3 regions of the Streptomyces sp. NBC_00258 genome follow, and region 2 is predicted to be linked to each of the others. Evidence: riboswitches for the same ligand, from Rfam matches in the RefSeq annotation. Region 2 holds a riboswitch; each other region holds the start of a gene.

The links. A riboswitch is a leader RNA that binds a small molecule or an ion and turns the genes downstream of it on or off. The one in region 2 is predicted to bind S-adenosylmethionine.
Region 1: it holds a riboswitch for S-adenosylmethionine, as region 2 does, so the genes downstream of both, OG718_RS12035 (glutathione S-transferase C-terminal domain-containing protein) here and OG718_RS38365 (aminotransferase class V-fold PLP-dependent enzyme) in region 2, are expected to answer to the same signal.
Region 3: it holds a riboswitch for S-adenosylmethionine, as region 2 does, so the genes downstream of both, thrC (threonine synthase) here and OG718_RS38365 (aminotransferase class V-fold PLP-dependent enzyme) in region 2, are expected to answer to the same signal.

Annotation. Positions count from the first base shown of each region.
Region 1 covers NZ_CP108081.1:2,631,543-2,636,105, reverse strand. The annotation lists gene OG718_RS12040 (AfsR/SARP family transcriptional regulator) at 1-1,816, opposite strand, end outside; gene OG718_RS12035 (glutathione S-transferase C-terminal domain-containing protein) at 1,951-2,649, opposite strand; SAM riboswitch class IV at 2,860-3,005, opposite strand; gene OG718_RS12030 (putative leader peptide) at 3,300-3,422, shown strand; gene OG718_RS12025 (LLM class flavin-dependent oxidoreductase) at 3,498-4,563, shown strand, end outside.
Region 2 covers NZ_CP108081.1:8,600,824-8,605,386, forward strand. The annotation lists gene trpD (anthranilate phosphoribosyltransferase) at 1-807, shown strand, start outside; SAM riboswitch class IV at 1,013-1,129, shown strand; gene OG718_RS38365 (aminotransferase class V-fold PLP-dependent enzyme) at 1,292-2,671, shown strand; gene OG718_RS38370 (glycerate kinase) at 2,714-3,892, opposite strand; gene OG718_RS38375 (SLC13 family permease) at 3,922-4,563, opposite strand, start outside.
Region 3 covers NZ_CP108081.1:5,857,864-5,862,426, reverse strand. The annotation lists gene OG718_RS25950 (glucosyl-3-phosphoglycerate synthase) at 1-892, opposite strand, end outside; SAM riboswitch class I at 1,083-1,240, shown strand; gene thrC (threonine synthase) at 1,256-2,560, shown strand; gene OG718_RS25940 (ubiquitin-like small modifier protein 1) at 2,689-2,964, shown strand; gene OG718_RS25935 (cold-shock protein) at 3,420-3,626, shown strand; gene groL (chaperonin GroEL) at 3,953-4,563, shown strand, end outside.

The DNA of each region.
Region 1 (4,563 bases), 6.0 Mb from region 2:
CGCCCGGCGCATGGGTCGGCCCCTCGCCTGGCACACGGGTCTGTGCTTCGCCCGGCGCTTCGCCGAGCAGCGCGGCGACCGCATCGGCGTCCGCCTCCGGCCCCGGGTGCAGGCTCAGCAGACGGAAGGTGCGGGCGGCCGGGGCGGGGAGCCGCTCGTACGACCAGGAGAAGACCGCCTCCACCGCCGCACGCCGGTCCCCGCCCGCGTCCAGGAGGTCGAGCCGCCGCTGCTGGTCGGCCAGCTCCGCCACCAGGTCCGCCAGCCGCGACGACGGGTGGGCGACGGCGAGTTCGGCAGCGACCCGCAGCGCCAACGGGAGACGTGCGCACTGTTCGGCCAGGGTGGCGGCCGCCCCCGGCTCGGCGCTGACACGCGCACCGACGAGTGCGCGCAGCAGGGCGACCGCGTCGGGCGGCGGGAGCGGGCCCAGACCGATACGGCGGGCGCCGTGCAGAGCCACCAGTCCGGCGAGGCTGTCCCGGCTGGTGACCACGACGGCACAGGCCGGCGAGCCGGGAAGCAACGGGCGGACCTGCTCCTCGGACAGGGCGTTGTCCAGGACCACCAGCATCCGCCGGTCGGCCAGTTCGGTCCGGAACCGGCTCGCGCGGTCGTCGACGTCGAGCGGGATCGCGTCACCCGGGACCCCGAGGACGGTGAGGAACCGAGCGAGGGCGTCGCCGGGCGGCATGGGGCGCTCGGGGTCGTAGCCGCGCAGGTTGACGTAGAGCTGGCCGTCGGGGAACCGGTGCCGCGTGCGGTGCGCCCAGTGCACGGCCAGCGCGGTCTTTCCCACCCCGGCAGTGCCCGAGACGACCGAGACGGCCCCGGCGGTCGGGCTGTCCGCCGCCGCGGCCAGCAGCCGGTCCAGTGCGGACAGTTCCGGGTCACGGCCAGCGAAGTCGGGTACGTCCGCGGGGAGTTGCGCGGGTAATCGGTGCGCCGAGGGCGGGTACGGGGGTACGTGGGCCGGCACCTGCGCCGGCAACTCGGCGGCGCTTGCCGTGCCGGGGCCACCGGCGGGAGCGTGCCCGGTGCCGGGAGCGGAAGGCCGGGAGCGGTGGCGCAGCAGAGCGGCATACGCCTCGGCCAGCGCGGGTCCGGGGTCGACGCCGAGTTCGTCGGCCAGTCGACGGCGGCTCCGCCGGTAGACGGCGACCGCCTGGTCACGTCGACCGACGGCCTCGTACGCCCGGATGAGCCGGGCCTGGGCGTCCTCGTCCAGCGGCTGCGCCACTGCGGTCTCCTCCAGGACGGGCAGTGCGTCGGCGCTTCTGCCCGCCGCGATCATGGCCTCGCCGTACTGGGCGACCACCCCACGGCGCTCGTCCGCCAGCGCGACGACCACCGGGTGCGCGGAGAGGAAGGACAGGTCCGCCAGGGGCGGTTGCTGCCACATCCCGAGCGCGTCGGTCAGCAGGGCGGCGGCCCGCTCCTGGCCGCCGCGCCGCCCGTCCCGTCGTACGGTCACCGCCCCGGCGACCAGGTCCCTGAACCGGAGCAGATCGATGGCGTCGTACGGGACGCGCAGCGCGTAGCCGTCGCCGAGCCGGGGGAGCACCGCACTGCGGGCGCGCGGTGGCCGGTCCGGCTCCAGCAGGTGGCGCAGGTGCTTGATGTGGGTCTGGACGACGTTCGACGCGGTCGCCGGCGGGCGCTCGCCCCACAGCGCGTCCGCGAGCCCGAAGAAGGGCAGTTGCTGTCCACGGGACACGGCGAGCAGGGCGAGAACCGCGCGGCGCCGGGGCGAACCGAGGTCGAGGCGGGTGCCGTCCCGCCAGGCGCATACCGGCCCGAGTACCTGAATGCGCATCCGCTCCCCGCCCGCCGTTTTACAACTCCCTCACCATTCCCTTTCTCTATCCCCCTCATCGGCATATCCGGAAGGCGTATTCCGGCCCACTGCCGCGCAGTTGTCACACAGGTCTGTGGGCAGGCGCCCCGCGTTCAGCGCTCGTCGACGGAGAGGTCCGGGTGATCGTCGAGGCGTCGTACGTACTCCTCGATGTGGCGGTACGGGGCGAGGGTGCCGGCCGCGTCGAAGTGGTCGAGGTGGGTGAGTGTCACCCAGAGGTCCCTGTCCGCGGTGCCGAGCTCATCGCCCAACACGTAGGGGTGGCAGGCGAGTTGCCGGTCGAGCCGGGCCAGTGCGGACTCGCATGCTCCGTCGGCGAGCAGGCCGGCGAGGTCGCGGAGGATGTCGGGTGTGTGGTTGCTGACGACGCGTCCGCTCCAGCGGTCGCACAGTGCGGGCGCGGTGAGCGGGCCGTCGTAGTGGTGCCAGGTCGCCTCGTAGGCGCCGCGCAGTGATGCGAAGGCATCCGGCGTCTCCGCGGGGAGCTTCAGAACCGTGGTGGTGAGCGAGCCCGTGAGGCCTAGCAGGTCGAGGACGACCGCTACGCGCCCCGAGTAGGGACAGGCCTCGGACAGGTACAGCTGAAAGCGGTGCGGCGCCGGGTAGAAGCCGCCGGCGAGACCGACGCCGATGCGGCCCCGGAAGCGGTGCGGACGGGTGGCCGAGCCGGCGACGGACGACGTGCCACCGGCAGACGGGCCGCGGCCGGACGAGTGCGGGGCGGTCGTGCGAGAGGCCGCCGTCGTGAAGGTGTCAGTGCTGCTGGAACCGCGGGAAACTGTCTCGGGCATGACTCTCCAGGGGGAACGCGGAGGCCCTGGCCGCCTCGTGGGCGCCAGTGGCGGAACGGAGTGACTGCGCTGCCGTACAGGTCCGGATCGGTCGGACGCGTAGCGGATCAGTAAGCGCTGGAGACACGCGACAAATCGATGTGCAGGCGCCTCGTCAAGCCGTTCCTGGACAATTCCCACCGGTCCTGCCGTCGGGGCTCGCGAGACGCGAGACCACGCTTGCCCCGCCGCTCCGGCGGAACCCGGTCGTCACCCGGGGCACCCCGTCGCGGTGGAAGGGTTGCCTGCCAGCGGGCCGGGGCCGATGACCGCACGAACGGGGAGTCCCCGTACGACGGGCGCTGGCAATCGTGACCGTCCCCGTCAGTGTTGATGCGCTCAGCGTGACCGTCAAGGCGGCGTCTCAGCAGCTGGGCATCCGGCCGCCGGGCCATCGGACAGGCCTCGCCCCTCGTGACGGGAAGCCTCCCGACAAGAACTCCGAACGAGAACTCCGAAGAACTCCCGACAAGAACTCCCTATCGCAGGAAGAAAAGGCACAGCCGTACAGTTGTGCTTGTTGACGACGAGGCGGTGCCCGATAGAGGGCCCGCGAACGCGAGGACGGCCGGATCCCGGTCCGCCGAGCCGGAAGGGCGGAGGTGACGCAGGTGCGAGCGCGAACCGTGTCCCGCCGCAGCGTCCCGAAGGCCGCCCCGCTCCACCGCGTACGCCTCTACTCCCGGCCGCACATCGACCTGCTGCGCGTTGCCGGCGCGCTCTGTTGCTCCTGACCCGAATCCCACGCGGCCGCGCCCTCCGGTGAGGGCCGGCCTTCTCGTACGGTCGATCAGGAAGGCACACCTCTCGTGTCCTCAGCACCTTCTGCCCTGCCCTCTTCCGCGCATCTGCACCTCGCCGTGGCGCTCGACGGCGCCGGCTGGCACCCCGCCGCCTGGCGCGAACCGGTGGCCCGGCCCCGGGAACTGTTCACCGCCGAGTACTGGGCCGACCTCGTCGCCGAGGCCGAGCGCGGTCTCCTCGACTTCGTGACCTTCGAGGACGGCCTGGGACCGCAGTCCTCGCACTTCATCGAGCCGGACGGGCGGACCGACCAGGTCCGCGGCCGGCTCGACGCCGTTCTCGTGGCAGCGCGCATCGCACCGTTGACCCGCCACATAGGTCTGGTGCCGACCGTGGTGGCCACGCACACGGAGCCGTTCCACATCTCCAAGGCCATCGCCACCCTCGATTATGTGAGCTCCGGCCGGGCGGGCCTACGGGTGCAGTTGACGGCACGACAGAACGAGGCGGCGCACTTCGGCCGCCGTACGCTGCCCCGCCTGGACGCCTACGACAGCCCGGCCACGCAGGGCGTGGTGAGCGAACTCTTCGACGAGACGGCCGACTACGTCGAGGTCGTACGCAGACTCTGGGACAGCTGGGAGGACGACGCCGAGATCCGGGACGTGGCCACCGGCCGCTTCGTCGACCGCGACAAGCTCCACTACATCGACTTCGAGGGCAGGCACTTCAGCGTCAAGGGCCCTTCCATCACCCCGCGTCCGCCCCAGGGCCAGCCCGTCGTCAGCGCTCTCGCCCACCAGACCGTCCCGTACCGGCTGGTGGCCCGCTCCACCGACATCGGCTACGTCACCCCGCACGACACCGACCAGGCCCGCGCGATCGTCGCCGAGATCCGCGCCGAACAGGCCCTCGCAGGCCGCGCCGGAGAGCCGCTGCACGTCTTCGGTGACCTGGTGGTGCTCCTCGACGACGATCCGGCCGCCGCGTCCGCCCGCAGGGACCGCCTCGACGCCCTCGTGGGAACGCCGTTCACCAGCGACGCCCGCGTCTTCACCGGCACACCCACCCAACTCGCCGACCTGCTCCAGGAGTTGTGGTCGGCCGGGCTGAGCGGCTTCCGGCTGCGCC
Region 2 (4,563 bases):
GGGGAGACCGTCGACATCGTCGGTACGGGCGGCGACGGGGCGAAGACCGTCAACATCTCCACCATGTCGGCGATCGTCATCGCGGGGACGGGCGCCAAGGTCGTCAAGCACGGCAACCGGGCGGCCTCCTCGGCCTCCGGGGCGTCCGACGTGCTGGAGAAGCTCGGAGTCAACCTGGAGCTGCCGACGCACCGGGTGGCCCAGGTCGCCGAGACGGCCGGGATCACCTTCTGCTTCGCGGCCAAGTTCCACCCCGCGATGCGCTACGCGGGCGCCGCGCGTGGGCAGTTGGGGATCCGGACGGTCTTCAACGCGCTCGGTCCGCTGACCAATCCGGCGAAGGTGAGGGCGCAGGCCGTCGGGTGTGCCGATCCCCGGATGGCGCCGATCATGGCCGGGGTGTTCGCCGAGCGCGGCAACTCGTCGCTCGTCTTCCGCGGTGACGACGGGCTGGACGAGCTGACGACGACGGCCACGTCACGGGTGTGGGTGGTACGGGACGGGAAGGTGCGCGAGGAGTCGTTCGATCCGCGTGACGTGGGGATCGAGCTGGTGCCCGTGGAGGCGCTGCGGGGGGCTGACGCCTCGTACAACGCGGATGTGGCCCGGCGGCTGCTGAACGGGGAGACCGGGGCTGTGCGGGACGCTGTGCTGCTGAACTCGGCGGCGGCGCTGGTGGCTCTGTCGCCGGGGGACGGGCCGCTCGCGGACCAGCTCCGGGCGGGGATGGTGAAGGCCGCGGCCGCGATCGACTCCGGGGCGGCCAAGGCCACGCTGGAGCGGTGGGTGGCGGCGACCAACGCGTAGCGGTTGCGGCGGGGGCTTTCCCGCCCCCGCCGCCCCTGCCCAGTCCCGTCACTTCCTCGGGGGCTCCACTCCCGAACCCCCGCTCCTCAGACGCCGGAGGGGCTGGAAGGCTGCGCAGTTCCCCGCGCCCCTGAACCCGACCCCGCCGTCCCGGCATCCGGACGGCGGGGTTGCGTCTGAATGATCGTGTGGCAAGATGCAGGCAGGTCATGAGCGACAGCCATCAGGCCCCGGCCGGCTGTCCGGCAACCCTCCGTCCGTGGCGGGGTGCCCCGGGTGAAGACCAGGCCGTAGGCAGTGAGGTCTACGGCAAGCGCGGACCCCTCGCATCACCAGGGGTCCTGGTCGTTCGAGGGAGCCTTCTGTGAGCAAGCGAATGCGATAGGGCGTAGAGCCCCGCCTCCGCACACCCCTTTTCACCTTCACCCACGCTCGAGCCGTACCCGCTCGCGTGGTGTTCCCGCCTGCCTCACAGGAGTTCGCCATGTCTGTTTCCACCGCTGCCGTTGCCGCCGACCAGCCCGTCTGCCGTGACACCTCCGGGTCCCTGGCCGTTCTGGGCCGGGACGTCACCGTCCCGCTCGTCACCGGCGGCGAGGTCACCTACGCCGCGCTCGACTACGCCGCCAGCGCCCCGGCCCTCCAGCGGGTGTGGGACGACGTGGCCGCGTACGCCCCGTACTACGGGAGCGTGCACCGCGGGGCCGGGTACCTCTCCCAGCTGTCCACCGACCTGTTCGAGAACGCCCGCAGGACCGTCGAGGAGTTCCTCGACTGCCGCGACGGCGACCAGGTCGTCTTCACCCGGTCCACCACCGACTCGCTCAACCTTCTCGCCGCCGCCCTCCCCGCCGACTGCCAGGTCTTCGTCTTCGAGACCGAGCACCACGCGTCGCTGCTCCCGTGGCGGGACGCCCGCGTCACCTACCTCAACGCCCCGCGTACCCCGGGCGAGGCCGTCGCGACGCTGGAGCGGGCGCTCGCCGAGCGGGACCCCCACGGGCCGGCGCTCGTGTGCGTGACGGGCGCCTCGAACGTCACCGGCGAGCTGTGGCCCGTACGGGAACTGGCCGCCGCCGCCCATGAGCACGGCGCCCGGATCGTGCTCGACGCCGCCCAGCTCGCGCCCCACCACCCCGTGTCCGTACGGGAGTTGGACGTCGACTGGGTCGCCTTCTCCGGACACAAGCTGTACGCGCCCTTCGGGTCGGGTGTCCTCGCCGGACGCGCCGACTGGCTGACCGCGGCCGAGCCGTACCTCGCGGGCGGGGGTGCCTCGCGGAAGGTCTCGCGGCGGGTGGACGGCGGCGTCGACGTCGAGTGGCACGAGAGCGCCGCACGGCACGAGGCCGGGTCGCCCAACGTCATCGGCGCCTACTCCATCGCCTCCGCCTGCAAGGCCCTCACCGAGGCCGGCTTCGACACGCTGGTCGCCCGTGAGCAGCACCTGATCGACACCGTCCGGGCCGGTCTCGCCGAGGTGCCCGAGGTCCGTGTCCTCTCGCTCTTCGGCGACGACGCCCCGCGCGTCGGTGTCATCTCCTTCGTCGTCGAGGGCTGGAACAGCTCGCACTTCGCCGCCGCGCTCTCCGCCGAGTACGGCATCGGGGTCCGCGACGGCCTCTTCTGCGCCCACCCCCTCGTCCGCACCCTCCTCGGCAGCGACCCGCAGACCCAGGGCGAGTGCGGGGCCCCCGAGGCCGCGCCCGGCGAGAAGTCCCTGAACGCCATTCGGGTCAGCTTCGGGGCCGGAACCCCGGACGAGCACGTGGAGCGGTTCGTCCGTGCCGTCAAGGAACTCGTGCGGGACGGTGCGCAGTGGAACTACCGCACGGTGGAAGGGCGTTGCGTCCCGGCCGTGTGAGCCGGCAGGACTCCCCGCGGGTCCGGCCACCCCCGTCCGCCCTCACACGCCCGCCCCTCGTGGCAGCCCCGCCCCCAGCAGGATCATCCGCAGCGCCCGCTCGGTCGCGTCGGTGAGGAGTTCGGAAGCTCGTACGAGGGCCTCGGCGAGGGCCATCGGGGCGGGCAGGATGCCGGTGAAGGCGTCCACGCCCGGCACCGTGTGGGCGCCCTCGCCGAGTGTGCCCGCCAGCGCGAGGACCGGGCGCCCGTTCAGCTTGGCGCGGCGGGCCACCTCGGCCGGGACCTTGCCGCGCGGTGTCTGGTGGTCCAGGGCGCCCTCGGCGGTGAGGACCAGGTCGGCGCGGGCGAGGCGGGCGTCCAGGTCGAGATGGTCGAGCAGTACGTCGAAGCGGGGCAGGAGGCGGCCGCCGAGAGCGGCGAGGCCCGCGCCCAGGCCGCCGGAGGCACCCGTGCCGGGGCCGCCGTACAGGTCACAGGTGACCGGGAGGTCCCGGGTGAGGACGTACGCCCAGTTCTCCAGGCCCGCGGAGAGTTCCTCGACCTGCGCGGGGGTCGCGCCCTTCTGCGGACCGAAGACCCGGGCCACGCCGCGCTCACCGCACAGCACGTTGTACGGGTTGCAGGCGACCAGCAGTTCGGTGTGGGCCAGGCGGGGGTCGAGGCCCTTCGGGTCGATGTGGTGCAGGCGGGTCAACTCCCGTCCGCCTTGGGGGAGTTCGAAGCCGTCCTCGTCGAGGAGGCGGGCGCCGAGCGCCTGCAGGGCTCCGGCGCCCCCGTCCGACGTACCCGAGTCGCCGCAGCCGACGAGGATGCGGCGTACGCCCGTGTCGAGGGCGGCGCGGATCAGCTCGCCGACGCCGTACGTGGTGGTGGCGCCCGGATCGCGCAGGCCGTGCGGGACGAGGGAGAAGCCGGCCACCGCCGCCATCTCCACGACGGCCGTCTCGGCGGAGCCGAGGTCGGATCCGGAGCCGAGCAGCGCGAAGTGGGTGCCCACGGGCTCGCCGAGCGGGCCGGTGGCGGGCAGGGCGACCAGCCGGCCCCCGGTGGCCGAGGCGAGGGCCCGGGCCGTCCCCTCGCCGCCGTCCACCAGGGGGATCAGGTCGACCTCGGCGTCCGGAACGACACGGCGTACGCCCGCCGCGATGGCGTCCGCGGCGGCCTGGGCGGACAGGGACTCCTTGAAGCCACTGGGGGCGACGGCGAAACGGGTCAGCATGAGAGGGGCTCCTTGAGGGCTTGACGGCTTCAGGGCTTGAGGACCGGTACGCCGAGCAGCGGCCACACGGTGAGGGCGAAGAGCAGGACGAGCGTCGCCGTCAGCGGGGCCAGGACCGCTGACAGACGCAGCAGGTCGCGCGGGGTGTACGTCGGTGTGCCGGGTATCTCGGCGAAGAGCGTCACCGGCTTGGCCGAGGCCGGGAGCGTGTGGCAGAAGCCTGCCGCGGCGGTGGACGCGAGCGCGGCCGCGACCGGGTTGACCCCCGCGCCCACCGCCGCCGCGACCACCAGCGGCACGAGGACGGACGAGCGGGCCGAACGGGACTGGAGGACCAGGTGGGCGGCCGTGCTCACCGCGACGACGAGCGCGAGGAACAGCCATGGGGCCACGTCTCCCGGAAGCCCGGACACCAGCCACCCGGCCGCCCCCGAGTCCGCGAGCGCGACACCCATCGCCATCGTCGCCGCCATGAAGAGGAGCAGCGACCAGGGAACGGTCTTCAGCGCGTCCTTCAGGCCCACGGTCCCGAGAGCGGGGGAGGCCGCGACGACCGCGCCGATCAGGGCGACGACCGCGGGGGAGACCTGGTGGAGGGGCTCGCTGCACCACAGCACGACCACCGTGGCGAGCAGCAGCGCGCAACGCGACTCGGCGGGCGACCAGGGGCC
Region 3 (4,563 bases), 2.7 Mb from region 2:
CCATGTCCACCGAGTACGTGCGCGGCTCGAAGCCGTGCTCGCCGCGTTCGAACTGGGTCAGGGAGGGGCGGATCATGTGGCCGCGGGCCAGGCGGAGCTGGGCGGTGCGGTAGATCGCGGCGGACATGCGGCCCAGGGCCTGGCCGTCCTGGTGGCGGTGTTTGCGGACGCCGACGTCGACCTGGGCCAGGGCGTCGAGGCCCACCAGGTGCAGCGCGTCGACCAGCATGCCCAGCTCGACGCCGTACCCGACGGGGAACGGGAGCTGTTCGAGGAGGGAGCGGCGGGCCGCGTACTCCCCGCCCAGCGGCTGGACGAAGCCGGCCAGCTGCGGCCAGTGCATGTTCAGGAGCGGGCGGGCCATGAGTTCGGTGACCCGACCTCCCTGACCTGCGGCGGAGCCCAGCGGGCGGTCGTACATCGCCTTGACGAGGTCCACGCCCGGTTCGGTGAGCAGCGGGCCGACGATCCCGGAGACGAAGTCCGCCGAGAACTCCTTCAGGTCCGCGTCGACGAAGGCCACGATGTCCCCGCCGGTGACGAGCAGCGAGCGCCACAGCACCTCGCCCTTGCCGGGGACGGCCGGTATGCGGGGCAGGATCTCGTCCCGGTGCACGACGCGGGCGCCCGCCTCGGCGGCGACCTCGGAGGTGCGGTCCGTCGAACCCGAGTCGATCACCACGATCTCGTCGACGAGCGGCACCTTCCTGGTCATCAGCTCACGGCGGATGATCGCGACGATCTCGCCGACGGTCTCCTCCTCGTTGAGCGCGGGCAGTACGACACTCACCGTGGAGCCGGTGGCACGCTTCGCGGCGATGAGTTTCTTGAGCGGGCGGTCCTCGACGGACCAGGAGCGCGTGCTCAGCCAGCGCTCGACGTCTTCCAGCACGTGCGGCTCTCCCTTGCGTTCTTCGGGATGCGTGTGCCCGCCGCGCGGCAGTGTCGGTTGTGTCACTGTCATCTCGCGGTTCGGACGGCTCTCTCCACCATCCAGGCCTTCGGTTACAGTCTTGAACAACGCTGATGACCATCGCATGTCGGGGGTCGTTGCGTGCACAACCAAAACCACAACCGAATAGCGCTCATCCAGAGGGGCAGAGGGATACGGCCCGTTGAAGCCCCGGCAACCCTCCGGCCGGTCTCGTCCTGATCATCGTCGATCAGCGCAGCGAGGCTCCCGGCTCGGGAAGGTGCCAAATCCGTCTCACGGCGAAGTGCGTCGTGAGGAAGATGAGGAAAGGGCCTCGCCTCCATGGCTGCGCAGACAGTTGCAAGCACCACGAACTCCACCCCCGCCGCGAACTCCGTCGACCTCGGTCCGGCCGCCGCGCTTTCCTGCCGCGAGTGCGGCCACCGCGTCCCGCTCGGCCCGGTCTTCGCCTGCGAGGAGTGTTTCGGCCCGCTGGAGATCGCGTACGACTTCTCGGCCTACGACACCGAGGAACTCCGCAAGCGGATCGAGGCGGGCCCCGCGAACATCTGGCGGTACGCGCCGCTGCTGCCCGTCCCCGCGGACGTGGCCGACAAGCCCAACATCAACCCCGGCTGGACCAAGCTCGTCCAGGCCGACAACCTGGCGCGCGAGCTGGGTGTCGAGGCCGGCAAGCTCTTCGTCAAGGACGACTCCGGCAACCCGACGCACTCCTTCAAGGACCGGGTCGTCGCCCAGGCGCTGGAGGCGGCGCGTGCCTTCGGTTTCACCACCCTCTCCTGCTCCTCCACCGGCAACCTCGCCGGCGCGGTGGGTGCCGCCGCCGCGCGGGCCGGCTTCCGTTCCTGCGTGTTCATCCCGCACGACCTGGAGCAGGGCAAGGTCGTCATGGCCGCGGTCTACGGCGGTGAGCTCGTCGGCATCGAGGGCAACTACGACGACGTGAACCGCTTCTGCTCCGAGCTGATCGGCGACCCGGCCGGCGAGGGCTGGGGCTTCGTCAACGTCAACCTGCGGCCGTACTACGCGGAGGGCTCCAAGACCCTCGCGTACGAGATCTGCGAGCAGCTCGGCTGGCAGCTGCCGGACCAGCTGGTCGTCCCGATCGCCTCCGGCTCGCAGCTCACGAAGATCGACAAGGGTCTGCAGGAGCTGATCAAGCTCGGGCTCGTCGAGGACAAGCCGTACAAGATCTTCGGTGCGCAGGCCGAGGGCTGCTCGCCGGTGTCCGTGGCGTACAAGGCCGGGCACGACGTCGTACGGCCGCAGAAGCCGAACACGATCGCGAAGTCGCTTGCGATCGGAAACCCGGCGGACGGTCCTTACGTTCTCGATATCGCCCGGCGTACGGGTGGCGCCGTGGAGGACGTGAACGACGAGCAGGTGGTCGACGCGATCAAGTTGCTTGCGCGGACCGAGGGGATCTTTGCGGAGACCGCCGGTGGTGTGACGGTGGGGGTGGCGAAGAAGCTGATCGAGAATGGTCTGCTGGATCCGAGTCTGACCACTGTTGTGCTCAACACCGGTGATGGTCTGAAGACCTTGGACGCGGTTGCTTCCGACACGGGGCTGACCGCGACGATCCGGCCGAACCTGGATTCCTTCCGTGAAGCTGGGCTCGGCTAGTCGTTGTTCCTTCGCTGCGGGTCGGCGGGGGCTGGTCGCGCAGTTCCCCGCGCCCCTAAAGACAAAGACTGCGCAGTTCCCCGCGCCCCTGACGGGGCGCTTCGCACCCCGACCGGAGGTCTTACCCCATGAGCGTCAACGTTCGTATCCCCACCATTCTGCGTACCTACACGGGCGGCAAGGCCGAGGTCGCTGCCGAGGGGGCGACTCTTGGTGAGGTCATCTCCGATCTGGAGAAGAACCACACCGGGATCGCCGCCCGGGTCCTGGACGACCAGGGGCAGCTGCGGCGGTTCGTCAACGTGTACGTGAACGACGACGACGTCCGCTTCGAGCAGGGGCTGGAGACGGCGACGCCCGACGGGGCCGGGGTGTCGATCATTCCCGCCGTCGCCGGCGGCTGACCGACGGGAGCGTTGCCGGAGGCTGATCATTACCTTCGGTAACTGCCGTCACCGAGAGTTCATCGAATTGCCCCCTCCGTGAGAGAAGCGGAAGGGGCAATTCTGTATGGTTGAGCGCGGTACAGTTGGGGAACCTGCTTCGATCCGCACGCCGGGCGCATTGAGATCCCGCCCGAAGCCCGACAAGAAGTAGCCAAAGTGCCCCGCCTTTTTGAGCCTTTTATGGCATTCATGGGGCCCGACTTGCCCTGAATCTTCGTGAATTCTTCACATATTCCCGATCGGTCGTGCCCGGAATTCTCGTCGGATTGACCTGTTGCAGACGGCAGTTGGACGGATACATTCAGCCGCGGTCGACGCGTTCCGGCGCACACCCCCAACCGTTGGGGGGTGAGGTCTGACCCGGATCCGCGAAGTGCGGGTCTGTGCAAGGGCCAGTAATAGGGGAGTTAGGCATGGCTCAGGGCACCGTCAAATGGTTCAACGCGGAGAAGGGGTACGGCTTCATCGCGGTCGACGGTGGTGCGGATGTTTTCGTCCACTACAGCGCGATTCAGATGGACGGCTACCGCACCCTGGAAGAGGGTCAGCGGGTCGATTTTGAGATCTCGCAAGGCCAGAAGGGGCCGCAGGCGGACATGGTCCGACTGGCGACCGGCTGAAGCACGCGCCGACTTACTGCAGCGACGTTCTTCTTCCGAAGGGCTCGTACCCCCCGGGGTGCGGGCCCTTCGGCACGCTCACGCGCCGTGTATGCGCTCTCTTCTCACCTGCTCCCACCTGCGGATCATCCTGAGCCGCTTGCACTCGCATGGGTCGAGTGCTAATCATTGGCGTTAGCACTCTGAAGGTGAGAGTGATAACGAGGACCGGGTCGGTGAGGCCCGCAGGCCGGGTGGGGCAAGGAACCACGAGGTCGGCAGGCCGTCCGTCGCGGGCGCGGGCGCGGTCCTGGAGATTCCACCCCAGTCCGGGAGGACCACTTCACATGGCCAAGATCATCGCGTTCGACGAGGAGGCACGGCGCGGTCTCGAGCGCGGGATGAACCAGCTCGCCGACGCCGTCAAGGTCACCCTTGGTCCCAAGGGTCGCAACGTCGTCCTCGAGAAGAAGTGGGGCGCCCCCACGATCACCAACGATGGTGTTTCCATCGCCAAGGAGATCGAGCTCGAGGACCCGTACGAGAAGATCGGCGCTGAGCTGGTCAAGGAAGTCGCCAAGAAGACGGACGACGTCGCCGGTGACGGTACGACCACCGCGACCGTTCTGGCGCAGGCGCTGGTCCGCGAGGGCCTTCGCAACGTAGCCGCCGGCGCCAACCCGATGGCTCTCAAGCGCGGTATCGAGAAGGCCGTCGAGGCCGTCTCCGGTGCCCTGCTGGAGCAGGCGAAGGATGTCGAGACCAAGGAGCAGATCGCTTCGACGGCCTCCATCTCCGCCGCCGACACCCAGATCGGCGAGCTCATCGCCGAGGCGATGGACAAGGTCGGCAAGGAAGGCGTCATCACGGTCGAGGAGTCCCAGACCTTCGGTCTGGAGCTCGAGCTCACCGAGGGCATGCGCTTCGACAAGGGCTACATCTCGGCGTACTTCGCCAC